Linked DNA regions of Azospirillum brasilense. The main gene of each other region encodes a partner of the protein of the gene in region 2 in a complex. Links are inferred from orthologs where the notes say so. Each region holds a gene or a part of one and is shown on either strand. Other genes may lie near its edges.

Evidence for each region.
Region 1: the proteins of accD (region 2) and accC are in contact, whole or in part, in a solved structure (PDB 8UXZ), measured with the Escherichia coli proteins. The link is inferred for Azospirillum brasilense from one-to-one orthologs.
Region 3: the proteins of accD (region 2) and D3869_RS06140 are in contact, whole or in part, in a solved structure (PDB 8UXZ), measured with the Escherichia coli proteins. The link is inferred for Azospirillum brasilense from one-to-one orthologs.
Region 4: the proteins of accD (region 2) and accB are in contact, whole or in part, in a solved structure (PDB 8UXZ), measured with the Escherichia coli proteins. The link is inferred for Azospirillum brasilense from one-to-one orthologs.

Annotation. Positions count from the first base shown.
Region 1 is NZ_CP032345.1:879,056-884,487, reverse strand. What follows is about bases 1-2,890. They hold accC (acetyl-CoA carboxylase biotin carboxylase subunit), read left to right. Parts: upstream 1-718; coding sequence 719-2,062; downstream 2,063-2,890. Other genes in these bases: D3869_RS04380 (ribonuclease T2 family protein), read right to left, coding at 2,340-2,890; accB (acetyl-CoA carboxylase biotin carboxyl carrier protein), read left to right, coding at 249-698; aroQ (type II 3-dehydroquinate dehydratase), read left to right, coding at 1-225. In the rest of the region: more of D3869_RS04380, read right to left, coding at 2,891-2,993; aat (leucyl/phenylalanyl-tRNA--protein transferase), read left to right, coding at 3,119-3,760; D3869_RS04370 (DUF2155 domain-containing protein), read right to left, coding at 3,794-4,231; D3869_RS04365 (hypothetical protein), read right to left, coding at 4,350-4,619; outer membrane lipid asymmetry maintenance protein MlaD, read right to left, coding at 4,804-5,289; D3869_RS04355 (NADH:ubiquinone oxidoreductase subunit NDUFA12), read right to left, coding at 5,320-5,432. UniProt on the Escherichia coli protein: This protein is a component of the acetyl coenzyme A carboxylase complex; first, biotin carboxylase catalyzes the carboxylation of the carrier protein and then the transcarboxylase transfers the carboxyl group to form malonyl-CoA.
Region 2 is NZ_CP032345.1:1,375,505-1,380,913, forward strand. What follows is about bases 1-2,867. They hold accD (acetyl-CoA carboxylase, carboxyltransferase subunit beta), read right to left. Parts: upstream 1,994-2,867; coding sequence 1,007-1,993; downstream 1-1,006. Other genes in these bases: D3869_RS06740 (bifunctional folylpolyglutamate synthase/dihydrofolate synthase), read right to left, coding at 1-999; trpA (tryptophan synthase subunit alpha), read right to left, coding at 2,057-2,867. Also shown: more of trpA, read right to left, coding at 2,868-2,899; trpB (tryptophan synthase subunit beta), read right to left, coding at 2,896-4,113; D3869_RS06760 (amino acid ABC transporter substrate-binding protein), read right to left, coding at 4,282-5,331.
Region 3 is NZ_CP032345.1:1,247,171-1,252,535, reverse strand. What follows is about bases 1,190-4,012. They hold D3869_RS06140 (acetyl-CoA carboxylase carboxyltransferase subunit alpha), read left to right. Parts: upstream 1,190-2,034; coding sequence 2,035-2,991; downstream 2,992-4,012. Other genes in these bases: D3869_RS06125 (magnesium transporter CorA family protein), read right to left, coding at 3,902-4,012; D3869_RS06130 (hypothetical protein), read left to right, coding at 3,629-3,889; D3869_RS06135 (MAPEG family protein), read left to right, coding at 2,998-3,540; D3869_RS06145 (DMT family transporter), read left to right, coding at 1,190-1,947. In the rest of the region: aceB (malate synthase A), read left to right, coding at 1-819; more of D3869_RS06145, read left to right, coding at 1,033-1,189; more of D3869_RS06125, read right to left, coding at 4,013-4,885; D3869_RS06120 (hypothetical protein), read right to left, coding at 4,902-5,219; argB (acetylglutamate kinase), read right to left, coding at 5,244-5,365. UniProt on the Escherichia coli protein: Component of the acetyl coenzyme A carboxylase (ACC) complex. First, biotin carboxylase catalyzes the carboxylation of biotin on its carrier protein (BCCP) and then the CO(2) group is transferred by the carboxyltransferase to acetyl-CoA to form malonyl-CoA.
Region 4 is NZ_CP032345.1:882,515-888,027, forward strand. Bases 1-2,971 are described here. They hold accB (acetyl-CoA carboxylase biotin carboxyl carrier protein), read right to left. Parts: upstream 1,726-2,971; coding sequence 1,276-1,725; downstream 1-1,275. Other genes in these bases: accC (acetyl-CoA carboxylase biotin carboxylase subunit), read right to left, coding at 1-1,255; aroQ (type II 3-dehydroquinate dehydratase), read right to left, coding at 1,749-2,198; D3869_RS04400 (substrate-binding periplasmic protein), read right to left, coding at 2,324-2,971. In the rest of the region: more of D3869_RS04400, read right to left, coding at 2,972-3,076; D3869_RS04405 (dynamin family protein), read right to left, coding at 3,138-4,601; D3869_RS04410 (cation diffusion facilitator family transporter), read left to right, coding at 4,789-5,513. UniProt on the Escherichia coli protein: This protein is a component of the acetyl coenzyme A carboxylase complex; first, biotin carboxylase catalyzes the carboxylation of the carrier protein and then the transcarboxylase transfers the carboxyl group to form malonyl-CoA.

The DNA.
Region 1 (5,432 bases), 490 kb from region 2 along the record:
ATCAACGCCGGCGCCTACAGCCACACCTCCGTCGCCATCATGGACGCGCTGATCCTGTCCGAGCTGCCGATCGTCGAGGTGCATCTCTCCAACATCTACAAGCGTGAGGCCATCCGCCACCACTCGCACATTTCCGCGGTGGCCAAGGGGATGATCTGCGGCTTCGGCCCTCACGGGTATCTGCTGGCGCTGGACGCCATGGCGAATATCCTCGAGCGCGACTAAGGAACACGGGAAAAACGAACACCATGGCAAGCTTCGACATCGACGGCGATCTGGTCCGCAAGCTCGCGGATCTCCTGCGTGAGACGGGCTTGAGCGAGATCGAGTTTGCCGAGGGCGAGAAGCGGATCCGCGTCACCCGCCCGACGGCCGCCCAGGCGGTGGCCGTGCACGCTCCGGTCGCCGCTCCCGCCCCCGTTGCGGCTCCGGCCGCCGCCCCGGCGGGCAAGCCCGCCAGCCATCCCGGCGCGGTCACCTCGCCGATGGTCGGCACGGCCTACGCCGCGGCCGAGCCGGGCGGCACCCCCTTCGTTCGCGTCGGCGACACGGTGAAGGCCGGCCAGACCGTCCTCATCATCGAGGCGATGAAGGTCATGAACCCCATCAAGGCCCCGCGGGGCGGCACGGTTGTCGAGGTCCTGGTCTCCGACAGCCAGCCGGTGGAGTTCGGCGAAGTCCTAATGATCATCGAGTGAGCGGGGATCATCCCTTGGCGATGTTCGAGAAGGTCCTGATCGCGAACCGCGGTGAGATTGCTCTGCGCATCCACCGCGCCTGCCGTGAGATGGGAATCCAGACCGTGGCGGTGCATTCCACCGCCGATGCCGACGCCATGCACGTCCGCCTCGCGGACGAGAGCGTGTGCATCGGTCCCGCGTCGGCCCGCGAAAGCTACCTGAACATTCCGGCGATCCTGTCGGCGGCGTCGATCACCGGGGCGGACGCGATCCATCCCGGCATCGGCTTCCTGTCGGAGAACGCCCAGTTCGCGGAGATGGTGGAGGAGCACGGCTTCACCTTCATCGGCCCGACCGCGGAGCACATCCGCATCATGGGCGACAAGGTCACCGCCAAGAAGACGGTGATGGAGCAGGGGCTTCCCGTGGTCCCCGGCTCCGACGGCCCGGTGCCGACGCTGGAGGAGGCCGAGAAGATCGGCCGCGAGACCGGCTATCCGATCCTCATCAAGGCGGCGGCGGGCGGCGGCGGCAAGGGCATGAAGGTCGCCCGCAACCCCGACCAGCTCAAGGAAGCCTACCAGCTCGCCCGTGGCGAGGCGCGCGCCGCCTTCGGCAACGACGAGGTCTACATCGAGAAGTATCTCGGCAAGCCCCGGCACATCGAGATCCAGCTTCTCGGCGACGAGCATGGCAACTGCGTGCATTTCGGCGAGCGCGACTGCTCCGTGCAGCGCCGCCACCAGAAGGTCATCGAGGAAGCCCCGTCGCCGGCCCTGAACGCCGAGCAGCGCGCCTTCATCGGCGATCTGGCGGCCAAGACGGCGGCGGCCATCGGCTACCGCGGCGTCGGCACGATGGAGTTCCTGTTCGAGGACGGGCAGTTCTACTTCATCGAGATGAACACCCGCCTGCAGGTCGAGCACACGATCACCGAGATGATCACCGGCATCGACCTGGTGCGCGAGCAGATCCGCGTGGCGACCGGCGCCCCGCTCGGCTACGGCCAGGCGGACATCCGCTTCCAGGGCCATTCGATCGAGTGCCGCGTGAACGCGGAGCATCCGGAGACCTTCATCCCGTCGCCGGGGAAGATCGACGGCTACCACGCGCCGGGCGGACTGGGCGTGCGCGTCGACTCGGCGCTCTACGACGGCTACCGCATCCCGCCGCATTACGACAGCCTGATCGCCAAGCTGGTCGTTCACGGCACCACCCGCAACGAGTGCCTGATGCGGCTGCGCCGGACGATCGAGGAGTATGTGATCGGCGGCGTCGACACCACGCTGCCCCTGCACCAGCGCATCATCGCGCAGCAGGCCTTCATCGACGGCAACTACGACATCCACTGGCTCGAACAGCTGATGGGCATGAAGAAGTAAGCCGTCGAGCGGTTCGACGAGCGGGTCAATGAAAAGAGCCCTTCTTCCCGATGGGGAGGAAGGGCTCTTTTCGTTCCAGCGGGTGCCGGATTCTCGGATGACAAGGTCTTCACGGATTTCACGGACCCAGGCACGGATTTCACGGATTTTTATATCCGTGCCCAGTGCGGGCCTGTTCGATCAGCGCGCTGAGCAAGCCCAAAGAAATCCGTGAAATCCGTGCCTTAATCCGCGCAATCCGTGAAGCCCCTGTTGTCCGCGATAATCCGACACCCCGTCACGGCGCCGCGGTCAGCAGCGCGTCGCGGCGGCAGCGGTCGACCACCTTGGCGCCGCAGGGCATGAAGGTCAGGTCCTTGTTCAGGCACAGCCGGACCTCCGCCACGTCGCGCTTGGAGCAGACCAGCGCCACCGACTCCGGCTCCAGTCCCGGGTTGGCCTGGACGAACAGGCGTTCCACCTGGGTCGCCGGGATCGACAGGTCGGATTTCGGGGCCTGGAGCGCCTCGGGGATCTTCACCTTGGCGAAGGCCTTGCGGACCTGCGCGAAATAGTCGGTGACGGGCAGGCCGCTGCAGGTGCCGTGCTTCGTCCACTGGTGCACGATCAGCCCGACGCTGGGCATCACCGGCATGGTGGCGTCCACCACGGCGCGGGGGACGGTGCGGTCGCGTGTGCAGGTGGCCGGGTAGCCGCCGTTGCTGTATTGCGGCCACAGGCCGTGGACGATGAAGCCGAACTTGCGCTCGACCCCGCACTGGTCGGGGTCGGCGTCCCCCTGATTCTTGGCGCAGTGGGTTGGCGACCAGGAGAGGCTGAGCACATAGTAATCGAAGGTGCCGGGCTCCGCCTTGCGCTGCGCCCATGACGCGCCGGTCATCGAGAGAAACGCAACCACCGATACGATGATGGCTGACAGAGCCGTCTTCATGCTGGAATCCCTTCTGAGAAAGCGCCTCCACGTTGCATACCATGGTGGGAGCCACCTGTCGCGCGGAAGTGGTGCGCTGAGATAACGTTGCGGGGGTGAGGGGGCAAACGGCTATAGTGTCGGCGATGATCGAGCTGTCCGCATCGCTGCTTCTGCGCGCCTACGCCGCCGGCATTTTCCCGATGGCGGAGAACGCCGACTCCGAGGAGCTGTACTGGTTCGATCCGGAGCGGCGCGGCGTCCTGCCGCTGGAGGGCTTCCACGTCCCGCGCAAGCTGCGCAAGACGGTGCGGCGCGGCCCGTTCGACCTGCGCTTCGACACGGCGTTCCGCGCGGTGATCGAAGCCTGCGCGGAGCCGACGCCGGACCGTCCGAAGACCTGGATCAACGGCGACATCCTGCGGCTCTACACCGAACTGCACGAGCGCGGCTGCGCCCACAGCGTGGAATGCTGGAGCGGCGGCCAACTCGTCGGCGGCCTCTACGGCGTCGCGCTGGGCGGCGCCTTCTTCGGGGAAAGCATGTTCAGCCGCGTCACCGACGCCAGCAAGGTGGCGCTGGTCCATCTGGTCGCCCGGCTGCGCGCGGCGGGCTACAGGCTGCTGGACGCGCAATTCGTGACGGAACATCTGAGCCAGTTCGGCGCCATGGAGATTCCGCGCGCCGAGTACCGTCGCCGGCTGGCCGCCGCCCTGGCGGTGCCGACGGACTTCGGCGGCGTCGACCAGGGGGCGGCCATCACGGCGCTGCTGGGCGCGGAAGGCTGAGGGCGGGAAACGGAGGGCTCGGCCCGGCTGGACTCAGTCCCCCTCGCAGGACAGCACCCAGACGTCGTAGATCGGGTGCTCCATCGCCGACAGGGCGGGGCTGGAAGCGAACATCCAGCCGCTGAACACAGGCTCCGCCTGTTCGCCGGGCTTGTTCTCGATCACTTCGAGGAAGGCCGCGGTTTCCGGCGTCTCGATCGGCGGGTTTTCCTTGCAGGCGCGCAGCGTGATGCGCAGGCTGCCGAGCGCCTTGGTCTCGCCGACCGCGATGGTGAAGGTGGAGGTGCGGGCGGTGATCTTGTCCAGCCCCTGCAGCTTGGCGGCGGAGCGGCTGACCATCTCCTCCGGCACCGGAGCGGCGCCGGCCGGGCCGGCCGGGCTCAGGACCGGAAGGCAGAGCAGCGCGGCCGCTAGGGCCGCGCCGCGCAGGCGGAGGCTTTTCGGAGTCGTCGTCACTGGGATCGTCGTCACTGGGGATCGCTTCCGTGATGTCGAACGGCGTGGGCCGAAACCCGACAGCCTTCTAGCCCGGAAGCGTCTCCCCGTCTACTCCGTGACCGCTTTGTTGAACCGGCTTTGTCGGGGCCGCTTACTGGGTGATGCTGCCGCTGGGGCGGGTGCCGCCGTAGGGGGCGTTGGTGGTGGACGGGCCGGCGGTGCCCTCCTTCTCCTCGACCTTCTGGGTGGCGGTGCCGCCCGCAGCACCCGCGGCGCCGCCGACCACCGCGCCGACCGGCCCGCCGACCACGGCGCCCGCCGCCGCCCCGCCCAGAGCGCCGCTGGCGGCCTTCTCCTCGGTGTTCACGCCGCAGGCGGCGGCGAGCAGGGCGAGGCCGAGAACCAGGAAACGGGCTTTCATCGCTGATCTCCTTTGATGAGTGTGCCGTGTTGGGCCTGGGCAAGGAAACGCCAGCGTGGCCGAGGCTGTTCCGAAGGGGATTGGGGAAAAGTGGGTGGGCAAATGAAAAAAGGGGCCGCGAGGCCCCTTCGTTCGTCGTACCGGTGTGTTGTGGCCCGGTGTGTTGTGGCCCGGTGTGTGGCGCTTACAGCTTGGGCGGCTCGCCGCCCTCCTGGCCGGGCTTGCTCATGTTCTGCAGCGAGAAGATGACCTGGCCCAGGAGCTGTTCGATGCCGGGGGTGCTCTGCGTGTATTCGACGCGGCCGTCCGGCTTGAGCATGTCCTCCTCGCCGCCCGGCTCCAGCGACAGGAACTTGCCGCCCAGCAGGCTTTCCGAGGCGATGACCGCCGCGGTGTCCTTGGGCAGCTTGATGTCCGGGTGGATCGACATGTGCACGACCGCCTGATAGCTCTTCGGGTCGAGCGTCAGTTCGGTGACCGACCCCACCTTCACGCCGCTGATCCGCACGTCCGCCCCGCTCTGGAGGCCGGAGATGCTGGTGAAATTGGCGGTGAGGGCATAGCCGTTCACCTTGCGCAAATCGGCGCTGGTGTAGGCGAAAGCCAGAAAAAAGCCGGCCACGGCGAGGACGACCCCGCCGAGCACGGTTTCAATCACATTGCGGCGCATGAGGGATTCCTAAAGGACCGCGCGGGCGTCTCAGCCCGGAGTCCAGGGTTCGTAATCGCCGGTGGCGCGCACGCGCTGCCCGCCCGCATACTGGTGTCCGGGCGGCCGGTAAGCCTGGAGCGAGCCGGACAGGTTCGGCAGAT
Region 2 (5,409 bases):
GGGCTCCTCCTCCGCCCAGCGCGCGGCCTGGACGGCCAGCACCTCGCCCGCCGAGTCGTTGTGGCCGCCGTCCAGCCACAGCTCCCAGTCGGCGGGCAGGCCCTCGGCCAGGGGGCCGCGGGTCAGCCGCTGCAGGCGGGCGGGCCACTCCACGGCGGCAAGGCCGCGGCGCACCGCCGCGTCGTCGACCTTGACCGGCAGATGGTCCAGGCAGGCCAGCGCCACCCCGGCGTTGACGATCTGGTGCGCCCCGGCCAGCCCCGGCAGCGGCAGATCGATGCGGCGGCGGGCGCTTTCGAAGCGGAAACCGCCCTCGGTCGGGGTGACCGACCAGCCATGGACCGGCGCCCCCACCGTCTCGGCGCGGATGGCCAGGGTGCGGGCGGCCTCCTCCGCGGGCTGCGGGAAGATCACGGCGGGAACGCCCGGCTTGAAGATGCCCGCCTTCTCGCCCGCGATGGCCTCCAGCGTGTCGCCGAGGAACTGGCGGTGGTCGTAGGAGATGCGCGTGATCGCGGTGACCGCCGGGCGGTCCACCACGTTGGTGGCGTCCAGCCGCCCGCCCAGCCCGGTTTCCAGAAGCACCACGTCCGCCGGCTCCCGCGCGAAGGCGAGCAGAGCAGCGACCGTCGTCACCTCGAAGAAGGTGATGGGTCCGCCGCCGTTCGCCGCCTCGCATTCCTCCAGCAGGGCGGCCAGACGGTCGTCGTCGATCAGCGTGCCGGCCAGCCGGATGCGCTCGTGGAAGCGCACGAGGTGGGGCGAGGTGTAGACATGCACCCGCAGCCCCGCGGCCTCCAGCATCGCCCGCAGGAAGGCGAGCGTGGAGCCCTTGCCGTTGGTGCCCGCCACATGGACCACCGGCGGCAGGCGCCGCTCCGGATGGCCCAGCGCGGCGAGCAGCCGGTGCACGCGGTCCAGCGACAGGTCGATGACCTTGGGGTGCAGACCCTTCAGCCGGTCGAGAACCGGATCGGCGAGCGACTCAGCGAGCGGCATGGCGGGATCAGGCCGGCTGCTCGGAGCCGGTCCTTTCGGCGCCAGCCTGGGCCGGCGTCTCGTCGGCGGCCTCGGCCTGGCTGCGCGGCTCCTCCGTCTGGACGGCGGCCGGCGCGGCCGGCAGCGCTTCCGTCGCGACGGCCAGGACCGGCTGCATCAGCAGGGTCAGGACGCGCGACAGGGTCGGGCGCAGGTCGCGGCGATGGACGACCATGTCCACCATGCCGTGCTCCTGCAGATATTCGGAGCGCTGGAAGCCCTCCGGCAGGGTCTCGCGGATCGTGCTCTCGATCACGCGTGCGCCGGCGAAGCCGATCTGCGCGCCCTTCTCGGCGATGTGGATGTCGCCGATCATCGCGAAGGAGGCGGTGACGCCGCCGGTCGTCGGGTCGGTCAGCACCACGATGTAGGGCAGGCCCGCTTCCTTGACCATCTCCACCGCGATGGTGGTGCGCGGCATCTGCATCAGCGACAGGATGCCTTCCTGCATGCGCGCCCCGCCCGAGGCCGGGACGACAATCAGCGCCGCCTTCTGGGCGATGGCGGTGCGGGCGGCGGCCAGGATGCCCTCGCCCACCGCGATGCCCATCGAGCCGCCCATGAAGCCGAAGTCGAAGGCCGCGACGACCGCCGGCTGCCCGCCGATCAGGCCGGAGCCGACGACGATGGCGTCATGGCGGCCCGTCTTGGTCTGGGCTTCCTTCAGGCGGTCGGTGTAGCGCTTCTGGTCGCGGAACTTCAGCGGATCGACCACCGACTTCGGCAGCTCGACCGACTGGTAGTCGCCCTCGTCAAACATCGAGGCCAGCCGCTTGATCGGGTCCAGCCGCATGTGGAAGCCGCAATGCTGGCAGACGTTGAGGTTCTCCTCCAGATCGCGGTGGAAGAGCATCGCCTCGCAGCTCGGGCACTTGTGCCAGAGGTTGTCGGGAACCTCCTTGCGGGCATAGAGGGCGCGGATCTTGGGGCGGACGTAGTTGGTAAGCCAGTTCATCGAATTCTTCCTGATATCCCGCTCAGCCGGCGCTCGCAGCCCGGCGATCTAGGCCCGACGCACTCAGACGCGCGCGCCGCGCACGCCGCCGGCCAGTTCCCGGACGAAGCCCAGCACATCCTCGGCCAGACCCGGGCGGGCCTTGCCGTCCGCGTCAAGCCCGCCGGCCAGCCGCGTGACGATGGCCGAGCCGACCACCGCCGCGTCGGCGACGCGGGCGACATCGGCCGCCTGCTCCGGCGTCTTGATGCCGAAGCCGACCGCCACCGGCAGGTCGGTGTGGCGCTTCAGGCGCTCCACCGCGGCGCCCACCGCGGCGTTGTCGGCGCTGGCAGCACCGGTGATGCCGGCGATCGACACGTAATAGACGAAGCCCGAGGTGTTCTGGAGCACCGCCGGCAGGCGCTTGTCGTCGGTGGTCGGCGTCGCCAGCCGGATGAAGTTCACCCCGGCCTTCAGCGCCGGGATGCACAGCTCCTCGTCCTCTTCGGGCGGCAGGTCGACGACGATCAGCCCATCCACCCCGGCCTCGATGGCGTCGGCCAGGAAGCGGTCCACCCCATAGGCGTGGATCGGGTTGTAATAGCCCATCAGGATCACCGGCGTGTCGGCGTCCGTTTCGCGGAAGCCGCGCACGAGGTCCAGCGTCTTGCGCGCCGTCGTCCCGGAATGGAGCGCGCGCAGGCTGGCCGCCTGGATCGCCGGGCCGTCGGCCATCGGATCGGAGAAGGGCAGCCCCAACTCGATCAGGTCGGCGCCGGCGGCGGGCAGGCCGTGCAGGACGGCGCGGCAGGTCTCCAGATCCGGGTCGCCCGCGGTGATGAAGGTGACGAGGCCGGCGCGGCCCTCCGCCTTCAGCGCGGCGAACCGCCGGGCGATGCGGCCATTGTCAACAGCGACACTCACAGCTTCACTCCCAGATGCTGGGCGACGGAGAAGATGTCCTTGTCGCCGCGGCCCGACAGGCAGAGCACCATCAGGTGGTCCTTGGGCAGTTTCGGGGCGCGCTTCACGATCTCCGCCAGCGCGTGCGCCGATTCCAGCGCGGGGATGATGCCCTCGGTGCGGGCGCAGAGCTGGAAGGCGTCCAGCGTCTCCTGGTCGGTGGCCGAGACATACTCGACGCGCCCGATGTCGTGCAGCCAGGAATGCTCCGGCCCGACGCCCGGATAGTCCAGGCCGGCGGAGATGGAGTGGCCTTCCAGGATCTGCCCGTCCTCGTCCTGCAGCAGGTAGGTGCGGTTGCCGTGCAGCACGCCGGGGCGCCCGCCGGTGATCGAGGCGGCATGGGCCAGCGGCCCCTTGTCGATGCCGTGGCCGGCGGCCTCGACCGCGACCATCTGCACCGACGGATCGTCGAGGAAGGGGTGGAACAGGCCAATGGCGTTGGAGCCGCCGCCGACGCAGGCGACGAGGCTGTCGGGCAGGCGTCCCTCCAGCTCCTGCATCTGGACGCGCACCTCATCGCCGATCACCGACTGGAAGTCGCGGACCATGGCGGGGTACGGGTGCGGGCCGGCGGCCGTGCCGATCAGGTAGTAGGTGTCGGCGACGTTGGTGACCCAGTCGCGCAGCGCCTCGTTCATCGCGTCCTTCAGCGTCCGCGCGCCGGAGGTCACCGGGACCACCTCGGCCCCCAGCAGCTTCATGCGGAAGACGTTGGGCTGCTGGCGGGCGATGTCGGTCTCGCCCATGTAGATGACGCAGGGCATGTCGAACAGCGCGCAGACCGTGGCGGTCGCCACACCATGCTGGCCGGCGCCCGTCTCGGCGATGATCCGCTTCTTGCCCATGCGGCGGGCGAGCAGGATCTGGCCGATGCAGTTGTTGATCTTGTGCGCGCCGGTGTGGTTCAGCTCCTCGCGCTTGAAGTAGATCTTCGCGCCGCCGAGCTTCTCCGTCAGGCGTTCGGCGTAGTAGAGCGGGTTCGGGCGGCCGACATACTGCTTGAGCTGCTCGCGGATCGCGCCTTCGAAGGCGGGATCGGCCCGGGCCTCGCGGTAGGCTTTCTCCACCTCAAGGATCAGGGGCATCAGCGTCTCGGCGACGAAACGTCCGCCATAGATGCCGAAATGCCCGCGCTCGTCGGGACCGGAACGGTAGGTGTTGGGTCTGGTCATGGCCTGGGAAACTGCCTGAAGGGGCCGCGCGGCGCCCGGAAGGCGCCACCATAGCGGCGGATCGCCCGGATTTGAAGCGTTCGCCGAACCTTTCGCCGAACATGCCCACAAGATGGGAAAAGCCGCCGCGAAGGCAATCCGGCGGGACGGCATGGCAGAGCGCCGCCCTCACCCGCCCAGCGGCGGGGCGTAATGCAGGCCGCCATTCATCCACAGCCCGTTCATCCCGCGGTCGATGCCCAGCGGCGAGGCGGCGCCGAGATGGCGGTCGAAGATCTCGCCGTAGTTGCCGACCTGAGTGACCGTGCGGAAGGCCCAGTCGTCGTCGAGCCCCAGCCCCCAGCCGACCCCGGCGGTGGCCCCGAGGAAGCGGCGCACCTCCGGGTCCTGGGCCTCCTCCCTCAGGCGCGGGGCGTTGGCGGCGGTGATGCCCTTCTCCTCGGCCAGCACGGTGGCCAGGAACACCCAGCGCACGATGTCGAACCACCGCCGCTCGTCCGGGCGCACCATCGGGCCCAGCGGCTCCTTGGAGATCGCCTCCGGCAGGATGACGTAGTCGTCGCGGTCGGGGGCCTTCAGCAGCCGCTGCGCGTGCAGGCCGATGCGGTCGCTGGTGTAGAGGTCGCAATGGTGGTTGAAGAAGGCCGACAGGGCCCCTTCGGTCGAGCGCACCCGCTTCAGACGGAAGCGCAGGCCGCTGCGGGCCATCCAATCCTCCAGGTTGCGCAGGGTGGTGGTCTGCTCGATCACGCAGACCGAGGCGCCGGCCGGCAGGTCGGACAGGCGGGCAACGCCCTGGGCGCGGTGCGCGATGAATCCCTGGCCGTCGAACAGGTAGACCGCCGGGAAATCGACCCCGAAGGTGGCGTCGCGCTGCAGGGTCCAGGTGGTCCCCTCCATCACCACGTCCACCTCGCCGTTGCGCAGGATGGCGAAGCGGTTCTCGGAGTTGGTCTCGACGAACTCCACCCGGTCGGCGCTGCCCGCGGTGGCGGCGGCCAGCGCCCGGCACATGTCCACGAAGAAGCCGCGCCAGTTGCCGCTGTCGTCCACCGCCGCCAGACCGGCGCCGCTGGACGAGACGCCGCAGCGCAGCAACCCGCGCTCGCGCACGTCCTCCAGTGTCTCGGCCCACGGGGCGCGGAAGGGCACGGCGAAGGCCGCCGCCAGCACCGCGGCGGCCACCGCGGCCCGCGCGAAACACCGCACCAAACCCATCGGCCATCCCCCCTCTGCCACCTGCGGTCAGCTTCGGCCCGGCAACCGGTGCGGGTCAAGCCCACCCGGCACCCCGTC
Region 3 (5,365 bases), 130 kb from region 2 along the record:
CTGCGCGACCATTCCGCCGGGCTGAACTGCGGGCGCTGGGACTACATCTTCAGCTTCATCAAGACCTTCCGCAACGACCCCGCCGCCGTCCTGCCCGACCGGGCGGAGGTGACGATGGCGACGCCCTTCCTGCAATCCTACAGCCTGCTGGCGGTCAAGACCTGCCACCGCCGCGGCGCCCCGGCGATCGGCGGCATGGCCGCCTACATCCCGGTGAAGGACGACCCCGCGGCCAACGAGACCGCCTTCTCCAAGGTCCGCGCCGACAAGGAGCGGGAGGTGTCCAACGGCCATGACGGCACCTGGGTGGCCCATCCCGGCCTCGTCCCCGTCGCGCGGGAGGTGTTCGACGCCTATATGCGCAAGCCCAACCAGATCGACCGCAAGCGCGCCGACGTCAGCGTGACCGCCGCCGACCTGCTGGCCGTCCCGGAGGGGCCGAAGACGGAGCGCGGCCTGCGCAACAACGTGGCCGTCGCCATCGGCTATCTGGAGTCGTGGCTGCGCGGCGTCGGCTGCGTGCCGCTGTTCAACCTGATGGAGGACGCCGCCACCGCGGAGATCAGCCGCACCCAGCTCTGGCAGTGGGTCCACCATCGCGCCACGCTGGACGACGGACGCCCGGTGACCATGGAGCTGGTGGACGAGACCATCGCCGAGGAGCTGGCCGCCTGGAAGGCCCGCGTCGGCGACCGCATGTTCGACCATGGCCTGTACGAGGACGCCGCGGTGATGCTGCGCGACCTCGTGGAGCGAAACGACTTCGTGGATTTCCTGACCCTGCCGGCCTACGACCGCATCGTCGCGCAGGGGGCGTGAGGCCCCCACCCTAACCCTCCCCCGCTCTCGCAGGGGAGGGGACTGCCGCCGCTTCGCGATCATCTCCCTCCCCTGCGAAGCGGGGGAGGGCCGGGGCCGGGGCGGGGGCAACACTCAGGCGCGTTACCAGCCTGCCCGACCGGCTTGGCAAAAGGCGGGGGCTTCGCCATGTTCGCTGGCCTGCCCGCGTCCTGAGCCAGAGGTTCCGTTCCCGTGTCCACCCCCTCCACCGTCCCGCCGGCCTCGCGCGGGGCCGAGTCGCTCGCGCTGCTGCTGCTGGTCGGCGGCTTGATCGGGGTGATCTTTCCGGTCACCAAGATCGCTCAGGCGGCCGGCGTGCCGCCGCTGCCCTGGGCCTTCTCCATGATGCTGGGCGCCGGCGTGATCCTGGCCGGGCTGGCGCGCGTCAAAGGCCAGGCGATGCCCCTGACCGGGCGGTATCTGCGCTATTTCGCGGTGTCGGGGCTGCTGTCGATGGCGCTGCCCAACGTGGTGCTGTTCTTCGTCATGCCCTGGCTGGGGGCCGGGCTGTCGGCGGTGGTCTACACGCTGCCGCCGATCCTGACGCTGCTGATGGCCGTGGCGGTGCGGATCGAGACGCCCGACCGCGGCCGGGTGGCGGGCATCCTGCTGGGCTTCGTCGGGGCGCTGATGATTGTCGGGCCGCGCGGCAGCCTGCCCTCGCCCGAACTGGCGGGCTGGATGGCGCTGGCCTTCGTCATGCCGGCGGCGGTTGCGGCGGGCAACGTCTACCGCACCATGGCGTGGCCGCCGGGCGGGCAGCCGGTGGCGCTGGCCGCGGGCACCATGCTGGGCGGGGCGGGCTGGGTCGCGCTGGCGTTGCTCGGCACCGGGGCGGTGGCGGAGCTGCCGGCGCTGGGTCTCGCGCCCGGACTGGCCCTGCTCCAGATCGCGGTGACGGCGCTGACCTACGTGCTGTATTTCCGCCTCCAGGTCGTCGCCGGGCCGGTCTATCTCAGCCAGATCGGCTACGTGGCGACCTCCGTCGGGCTGGGCACCGGGACGCTGCTGTTCGGCGAGCGCTATTCCCCCTGGGTGTGGGGCGGCGCGGCGGTGATCGTCCTGGGCGTGCTTCTGGTCAGTTTTGGCCGGCGATTCGCGCGATAAGCTGTGGCATCGCCGCCGCGCACCGTGGTACCAAGGCCGGTCCGCGACGTCCGCGTCCTATCCTATTCGGTCCGTGATCCTTCCGGCATGCAAACCTTCCTGGAATTCGAAAAGCCGATCGCCGAGCTTGAAGGCAAGATCGAGGAACTGCGCCACCTGACCAACGCCGGCGACATCAACATCGCCGACGAAGTGTCGAAGCTGCAGACCAAGGTCGACAAGCTCCTCCGGCAGACCTACGCGAAGCTCACCCCGGCGCAGAAGGTGCAGGTGGCCCGCCACCCCAACCGTCCGCACTGTCTGGACTATGTGAAGGGGCTGATCGACGACTTCACGCCGCTGGCCGGCGACCGCGGCTTCGCCGAGGACCGCGCGGTCATCGGCGGGCTGGGCCGCTTCCGCGGCCGCTCGGTCGTGGTGATCGGGCAGGAGAAGGGCCACGACACCGAAACGCGCGTGCGCCACAACTTCGGCATGGCCAAGCCCGAGGGCTACCGCAAGGCCCAGCGCCTGATGGACCTCGCCGACCGCTTCTCGCTGCCGGTCGTCTCGCTGGTCGACACCGCCGGCGCCTTCCCCGGCGTCCAGGCGGAGGAGCGCGGCCAGGCCGAGGCCATCGCCAAGAGCATCGAGCGCTGCCTGCGCCTGTCCGTGCCCATGGTGGCCGCGGTGATCGGCGAGGGCGGCTCGGGCGGCGCCATCGCCATCGCGACGGCCGACCGGGTGCTGATGCTGGAGCACGCCATCTACTCCGTCATCTCGCCGGAGGGCTGCGCGTCGATCCTGTGGCGCAACCCCGACATGGCCGGTGAGGCCGCCGTCGCGCTGCGCCTGATCAGCCACGACCTCAAGGAACTCGGCGTCATCGACCGGGTGGTGAGCGAGCCGATCGGCGGCGCCCACCGCGACCCGGCGGAGACCGTCAAGGCGCTCGGCGACGCCATCGAGGAGTCGCTGGGCGATCTCGACGGGCTGGACGGCGAGGCGATCCGCGCCCAGCGCCGCCAGAAGTTCCTCGACATGGGCCAGAAGGGCCTGGGGTAAGACGCCATGGCCGCCGGCCCGGAGACCCGTCCCTCCAAGACCCGTCTTCTGCGTCTGGCGGCCACCGTCAACCTCGCGGCGGTGGCCGTGGCGCTGCTGGCCCTGTGGCTGCTGCCGCCGCTGTTCGCGCCGCCGCCCGGCATCGCCGATCCGGGGGCGCGCATGGCCTTCTGGGGGCGGCTCGCCCTCTGGCCGGCGCTGGTGCTGTTCCTGACGGTGGGCGGTGTGCTGGTCGCCCGCGCCCGCTCCGCCGCCCTGAACCCCATCGACGACGCCGAGTCGCGCTTCTACCGGGTCAGCCAGCGCGTGCTGACCAACACGGTGGAGCAGACGTTGATCTTCGTGCCCGCCCTGGCCGCGCTGGTCGCGCAGATGCCGCTGCCGGACCTGGGCTTCGCCCGGCTGGCGACCGCGCTGTTCGTGCTGGGCCGCCTGCTGTTCTGGGCGGGCTACCTGATCCACCCCTATGTGCGGGCGCCGGGCATGGCGGTCACGTTGACCGTCAACCTCGTCGTGCTCGGCTGGGCGTTGGTGCTCGCCGTCGTTTAAGACGCGGGGCTGCCACAACCCCGCTCCCCAGCGCCTCCGGCTTGTGTCATAGATTTCGCCGTATGCCGCCCGATTGCCGGTGAAACCGATGACCCTCTTTTTCCGCTGCCCTTCGCTGCTTCAAATCGCCCTGTCCGCGATCCTTCTGCTGACCGCGTTGCTGGAGCTGTTCGACACCATGCTGGAGGACCTGATCGGCGTGGAAATCACCACCGCGCACGGCCTGCTCGTCTTCGCGCTGGGGAAAATCCTCAAGGAGTGGGTCGAGGTCCGCAAGCAGTTCTCCGAGACGCGGGAGAAGCTGGGCGGCGCGCGGGGTAGCGAGACCGCCTCGCCCCATGCCGGCTGAGCGCGGTGACGCTTACAGCCAGCGCCGCCGCTTGAAATAGATCATCGGCAGCGCCGCCGACAGGATCATCAGCATCACCGCCAGCGGGTAGCCGAAGGTCCAATTCTTCTCGGGCATGTTGACGAAATTCATGCCGTAGATGCTGGCGACCAGGGTCGGCGGAAACAGGGCGACCGTCAGGATCGAGACGATCTTGATGATCTCGTTCTGCTCCACGTTGATCCGGCCCAGCGTGGTGTCCAGCAGCAGGCTGACCTTCCCCGAGAGGAACTGGGCGTACTCGCCGAGCCCCGTCACGTCCTGCAGGGCGGCGCGCGCCCAGCGCCGGGTCCGCTTGGCCGGGGTCCAACCCTCGCCGCGGGCCAGGAAGGTCAGCAGGCGGTTGAGCGTCGACAGGCTGACATGCGCCTTGCCGATCAGGTGGCCGGTGTGGCCGATGCGCTTCAGCGTGCGGGCGTCGTTCCGCCGCTCGCCCTTGACCGGCAGGGCGCGCCCGCGGAAGGCGCGGCTGCCCATGGTGTCCAGCTCCAGCCCGACGCGGCGCAGGACGGCGGCGGTGCGCTCCACCACCCCGTCCAGCAGGGCGGCGAGGACCGCCTCGGCCGTCAACTCCGCGCCGCCGTTGCGGGTGACGCGGCGGCGGAAGGCGAGGAAGGGCTGCGGGTCGACGGCGTGGATGGTGGCGAGCCGTCCGCCGGCCAGGACGAAGCTGACCGGGACGATGCGCGGCTGGTCGGTGTCGGCCCAGATCAGGACGAGCGCGGTCATGTGCACGGCGTCGGGGGTGATGCGCAGGCGGCTCGATTCCTCGATCTCCGCCATCTGCTCCCGAGTCGGCAGCGTGATGCCCATCAGCGCCTCGGCGCGGGCCAGCTCCTCCGGGGTCGGGTTCTGCAGGTCGAGCCAGACGGCCTCGGCGGGCAGCGGGGTGCGGACGCCCTCGGCCTCACGGGCCCAGCGCAGCCGGTCACCGTCGCAGGCGAAGACGTGGAGCATGGCGGCCCCCTGGGTTTTAGAGGAGGCGGCCGAAACGGCGGGGCTTGCGCGGCTGGGGCGGCTCCTCAGCGGTGCCAGAGGAGGCGCTCGCGGCGTCCCCATCCGGAAGGTCGACGGGCGCGCCGTCCTGGCGCAGCGCGGCCTCCAGCTTGCGCCGGAAGGCCCCGCCGTCGTCCTTGGAGTCGAGGAAATGCCCGACCGCTTCCTTCGCCGAGTCGCGGTCGTAGGGGACCTTGCCGAAGACCGACAGCTTGGCGCGCTCCAGGAGCTTCGGGTCCATCCGTTCGCGGATGGCCTTCATCTGGCGGAGCAGGTCCTTGCGCACGTCGGACATGGCGGGTCCCCTTCGCTTACGCGGTCACTCGCGGCCGATCAGCGTGCCGGCCCCGCCCTCGGTGAAGATCTCCAGCAGCAGGGCGTGCGGCACCCGGCCGTCCAGGATGACGGCGGCGTCCACACCCTGTTCGACGGCGTCGATGC
Region 4 (5,513 bases), 490 kb from region 2 along the record:
GGGGCAGCGTGGTGTCGACGCCGCCGATCACATACTCCTCGATCGTCCGGCGCAGCCGCATCAGGCACTCGTTGCGGGTGGTGCCGTGAACGACCAGCTTGGCGATCAGGCTGTCGTAATGCGGCGGGATGCGGTAGCCGTCGTAGAGCGCCGAGTCGACGCGCACGCCCAGTCCGCCCGGCGCGTGGTAGCCGTCGATCTTCCCCGGCGACGGGATGAAGGTCTCCGGATGCTCCGCGTTCACGCGGCACTCGATCGAATGGCCCTGGAAGCGGATGTCCGCCTGGCCGTAGCCGAGCGGGGCGCCGGTCGCCACGCGGATCTGCTCGCGCACCAGGTCGATGCCGGTGATCATCTCGGTGATCGTGTGCTCGACCTGCAGGCGGGTGTTCATCTCGATGAAGTAGAACTGCCCGTCCTCGAACAGGAACTCCATCGTGCCGACGCCGCGGTAGCCGATGGCCGCCGCCGTCTTGGCCGCCAGATCGCCGATGAAGGCGCGCTGCTCGGCGTTCAGGGCCGGCGACGGGGCTTCCTCGATGACCTTCTGGTGGCGGCGCTGCACGGAGCAGTCGCGCTCGCCGAAATGCACGCAGTTGCCATGCTCGTCGCCGAGAAGCTGGATCTCGATGTGCCGGGGCTTGCCGAGATACTTCTCGATGTAGACCTCGTCGTTGCCGAAGGCGGCGCGCGCCTCGCCACGGGCGAGCTGGTAGGCTTCCTTGAGCTGGTCGGGGTTGCGGGCGACCTTCATGCCCTTGCCGCCGCCGCCCGCCGCCGCCTTGATGAGGATCGGATAGCCGGTCTCGCGGCCGATCTTCTCGGCCTCCTCCAGCGTCGGCACCGGGCCGTCGGAGCCGGGGACCACGGGAAGCCCCTGCTCCATCACCGTCTTCTTGGCGGTGACCTTGTCGCCCATGATGCGGATGTGCTCCGCGGTCGGGCCGATGAAGGTGAAGCCGTGCTCCTCCACCATCTCCGCGAACTGGGCGTTCTCCGACAGGAAGCCGATGCCGGGATGGATCGCGTCCGCCCCGGTGATCGACGCCGCCGACAGGATCGCCGGAATGTTCAGGTAGCTTTCGCGGGCCGACGCGGGACCGATGCACACGCTCTCGTCCGCGAGGCGGACGTGCATGGCGTCGGCATCGGCGGTGGAATGCACCGCCACGGTCTGGATTCCCATCTCACGGCAGGCGCGGTGGATGCGCAGAGCAATCTCACCGCGGTTCGCGATCAGGACCTTCTCGAACATCGCCAAGGGATGATCCCCGCTCACTCGATGATCATTAGGACTTCGCCGAACTCCACCGGCTGGCTGTCGGAGACCAGGACCTCGACAACCGTGCCGCCCCGCGGGGCCTTGATGGGGTTCATGACCTTCATCGCCTCGATGATGAGGACGGTCTGGCCGGCCTTCACCGTGTCGCCGACGCGAACGAAGGGGGTGCCGCCCGGCTCGGCCGCGGCGTAGGCCGTGCCGACCATCGGCGAGGTGACCGCGCCGGGATGGCTGGCGGGCTTGCCCGCCGGGGCGGCGGCCGGAGCCGCAACGGGGGCGGGAGCGGCGACCGGAGCGTGCACGGCCACCGCCTGGGCGGCCGTCGGGCGGGTGACGCGGATCCGCTTCTCGCCCTCGGCAAACTCGATCTCGCTCAAGCCCGTCTCACGCAGGAGATCCGCGAGCTTGCGGACCAGATCGCCGTCGATGTCGAAGCTTGCCATGGTGTTCGTTTTTCCCGTGTTCCTTAGTCGCGCTCGAGGATATTCGCCATGGCGTCCAGCGCCAGCAGATACCCGTGAGGGCCGAAGCCGCAGATCATCCCCTTGGCCACCGCGGAAATGTGCGAGTGGTGGCGGATGGCCTCACGCTTGTAGATGTTGGAGAGATGCACCTCGACGATCGGCAGCTCGGACAGGATCAGCGCGTCCATGATGGCGACGGAGGTGTGGCTGTAGGCGCCGGCGTTGATGACGATGCCGTCATGCTCCGTCCGCGCCTGCTGAATCCAGGAAACAAGTTCGCCCTCGTGGTTCGACTGCCGGAAGTCGATGGCCAGCCCGAGCTGTTCGGCGCGTTCCTGGCACGCGCCTTCCAGATCATCGAGCGTCATGGAGCCATAAATGTGCGGTTCGCGCACGCCCAGCATGTTCAGGTTCGGTCCGTTCAGGACCAGAACGGAAGCGTCGATGGCCACGGGCCACGCCCCTTTTCCAAGATCGAGTCCGCGCGTTTATAGCACTTTGCGTCGCGCTGGCAATGCCGCATGGCGCAAACGTTACGCCCATTCGGCGTGTTCTGCTCCCTTAGACGCCAAATGCCTCACGGCGCGGCGGACAGATGACGGCGCAAAATCTCTTCGAAGGCCCCGCCATCCTTCAGCTTTCTCAATCCGGCGTTGAAGGCCGCCATGATCGCCGCCGCCTCCGGCAGCGAACGGGAGAGAATCAGGTGCTGCCCGGCGCGGGCGTAAGGCAAGGAGGCGACGCGGATATCATCCCCGGCCATCGCCTTCGCCACGGCGCTGCGCCCGGTGAACTCGTCGATGACGAAGGCGTCCACCCGTCCCGAGGCGACCATCCGCACGCAGGCCGGCAGGTCCGCCGGGCTCTCCCGCGACAGCGCGCCCGCCGCGGCCAGTTCCGCCAGCTCCGCCGGCAGGGCGTATCCGACCGGCGCGCAGACCGTGCGCCCTCGGAAATCCTCCGGTTTGCGAAAGTCCATGCCGCTGTGGGCGGACAGGTAAACGAGTTGCCGCACCTCCAGCAGCGGGTCGGAGAACAGCATCTCCACCGCGCGGTCCGGCGTGCGAACATATGGGAAGGTGCCGAGGAACCTGCCCGCCAGCACGCCGTCGTAGCCGCGGCGCCAAGGCATGAAGCGCACATCGTAGCGCAGCCCGACCTCGCCGAAGGCGCGGCGCACGATCTCGGTCAGCAGGCCGCCCTCCGGCAGGTCCTCCCCGGTGAAGGGGGCGAAATCGTTGCCGGTGACCAGATCCAGGGCCGAACCGAGGGGCGCCGAGTCGAGCGGTGTGGCGTGGACGGGACCAAAGGCCACCAGCAGCAGGAGCATGGCCAGAAGACACCGCCGCCCCGCCATCGCCCGCCCCCTTCCCTCTTCCGCGGACGCCCGCTCACTCCGCCGGGGCGCGGTTGCGCCGCCCGGCGGGGTCGGTGAACAGGTCGTTGATGCGCTGGACATGCTCCGCCACCGCCTCGCGGATGGAGAAGATGCGCTTCTCGGCGCCGCCGCTCCAGCCGACCGGCTTCTTGCGGAAGATCGAGCGGAAGAAGCGGGTGTTGCGCAGGAAGCCCTGCTGGAGGTTCAGGTCGACGTCGCCGTAGCGCTCCGGCAGGCTGCGGGCGACCCGCCGTGCCATGAAGGAGCGCAGCCAGAAATGGCCGGCGCCGAACAGGCCGCCCAGCACCACCAGCGCCGCCAGCACCCCGACCGGCAGGCCGCCGGCCCAGGCCGGCTGCGACTGGGTCAGCCAGGTGAGGAAGGCCGACACCGTGTCGCCGCCGGCGAGGCTGGCGATCCCGCCGAACAGCAGGGCGAGCAGGGCCAGCCACACCGCGTCGCCGATCAGCACCAGCTTGCGCCAGCGCTTCATCGCCGCGGCGAGCTGCGGGACGATCTCGCCCTTCAGCTCCTTCACGAGGCTGTCGATCATGCCGACGATGCGGTAGGCGCGGGCGACCTCCACCTCGTTGATGCGCACCTGGAGTTCGGCGAGGTCGGAGTCGCGCCGCGCCTCGTAGCGGGCGCGCACCGCGTCGTCGGCGATGGCGACCGCCGACTTGCTGTCATAGAGCGCGTAGAAGCGGCCCGAGACCAGACCGGCCTGCGCGATGGCGCGCTGCCAGGCGCCGAACACCGCCTCCAGATTGTCTTCCTTCGCCGTGGTGTCGATCTGGTTCAGGATGTAGCAGACCTTGCGCGCGTCGGCGCGGTCCACCGTCTTCGCCACCAGATGCTTCAGCGTGTCCTGCATCGCCCCCGGCTCCGGGTGGCGCCCGTCGAAGAAGACCAGCACGAGGTCGGACAGCTCGACGATGTGGTCGACCAGCCGCAGCACCGAGCGGCGCTGGTCGTCGGCGTCGAAGCCCGGCGAGTCGATGAAGATCTTGCCGCGCGCCCGGTCGCCGGACAGCGTCTTGAGCTGCAGGTAGTTGTCGATGCGCTTGCCCTCGCCCGCCGCGACCTTCTCGATCTCGTCGGCGATCCGGTAGAAGGGAAAGCGCGGATCGGCGTTCAGCGCGGTGCCCGGCAGGGCCTCCCGCCGGGTCTCCGGCCCGTGGCAGATCACCGTGAACTTGTCGTCCACCGCCTGGTTGCCGGTGTTCTGCAGCGGTGCGCCGAGATAGCCGTTGAGGAAGGTGGACTTGCCCGCGGAGAAGGTGCCCAGCACCGCGATCATCGGCCACCAGGGAATGCGGGTGGTCAGCGACTCGTGCGGACCCAGCAGACCCAGCCGGACCAGCACCCGGTCGAAATTGCGGAAGGTCGGGATGACCGGGAGAAGGTTCGGGTTTTCCGCGCGGAGATGCGCGTCCAGGGCGGCGAGGCGCTGCTGGAGGGCTTGCCTGGGGGTCATGGCCGGCCGGGTCCCGTCTGCTGTGAAATGGGGTGACGTCTCGTGTCGGAGGCATTCTCTAGCACGAGGGCCCGTTGCGATGGACAGCGAAATCGCCGTGACCGGAAACGCCGTGACGGCGGCGCGGCGTCGGTCCTATCCTGATGGCGTCGTCCCATTCCAAGCATGAGCGCGAGGAGGCAGGCCAGTGACGCAGGGACCGCGGGGGCATGGCGCCCATGACGACGATCACCAGCATCATGACCATGATCATGAACACGGGGATGGGCATGAGCACGGCCATGCGCACAGCCATGACCACAGCCACGGGCATGCCCACACCGCGACGGTGACGGCGGACAGCGAGCGGCGAATCCTGCTGGTCCTGCTGATGACCGCCGGCCTGATGGTGGTGGAGGTGGTGGGCGGCGTGCTGTCCGGGTCGCTCGCCCTGCTGGCCGATGCCGGGCACATGCTGACCGACGCGGCGGCGCTGGCGCTCGCCTGGCTGGCCTTCCGGCTGGGGCGGCGCCCGTCCGACCGGCGGCGCAGCTTCGGCTACCACCGGCTCCAGGTCCTCGCCGCCTTCGTCAACGGCCTCAGCCTGTTCCTGCTCTCCGCCTGGATCCTGTGGGAGGCGGCGCAGCGGCTGCTGGAGCCCCAGCCGGTCCTGGGCGGCACCATGATGGCGGTGGCGGTGCTGGGCGGGCTGGGCAACCTCGTCGGCTTCTGGATTCTGCACCGCGGCGACCGCGGGAACCTGAACGTCCGCGGCGCCGCCCTGCACGTGCTGGGCGACCTGCTCGGCTCGGTGGCGGCGGTCGTGGCGGCGGGCATCATCCTGGCGACCGGCTGGACACCCATCGACCCGATCCTGTCGGTGCTGGTCGCCCTGCTGATCCTGCGCGGCGCCTGGGAGGTGGTGCGGCAGAG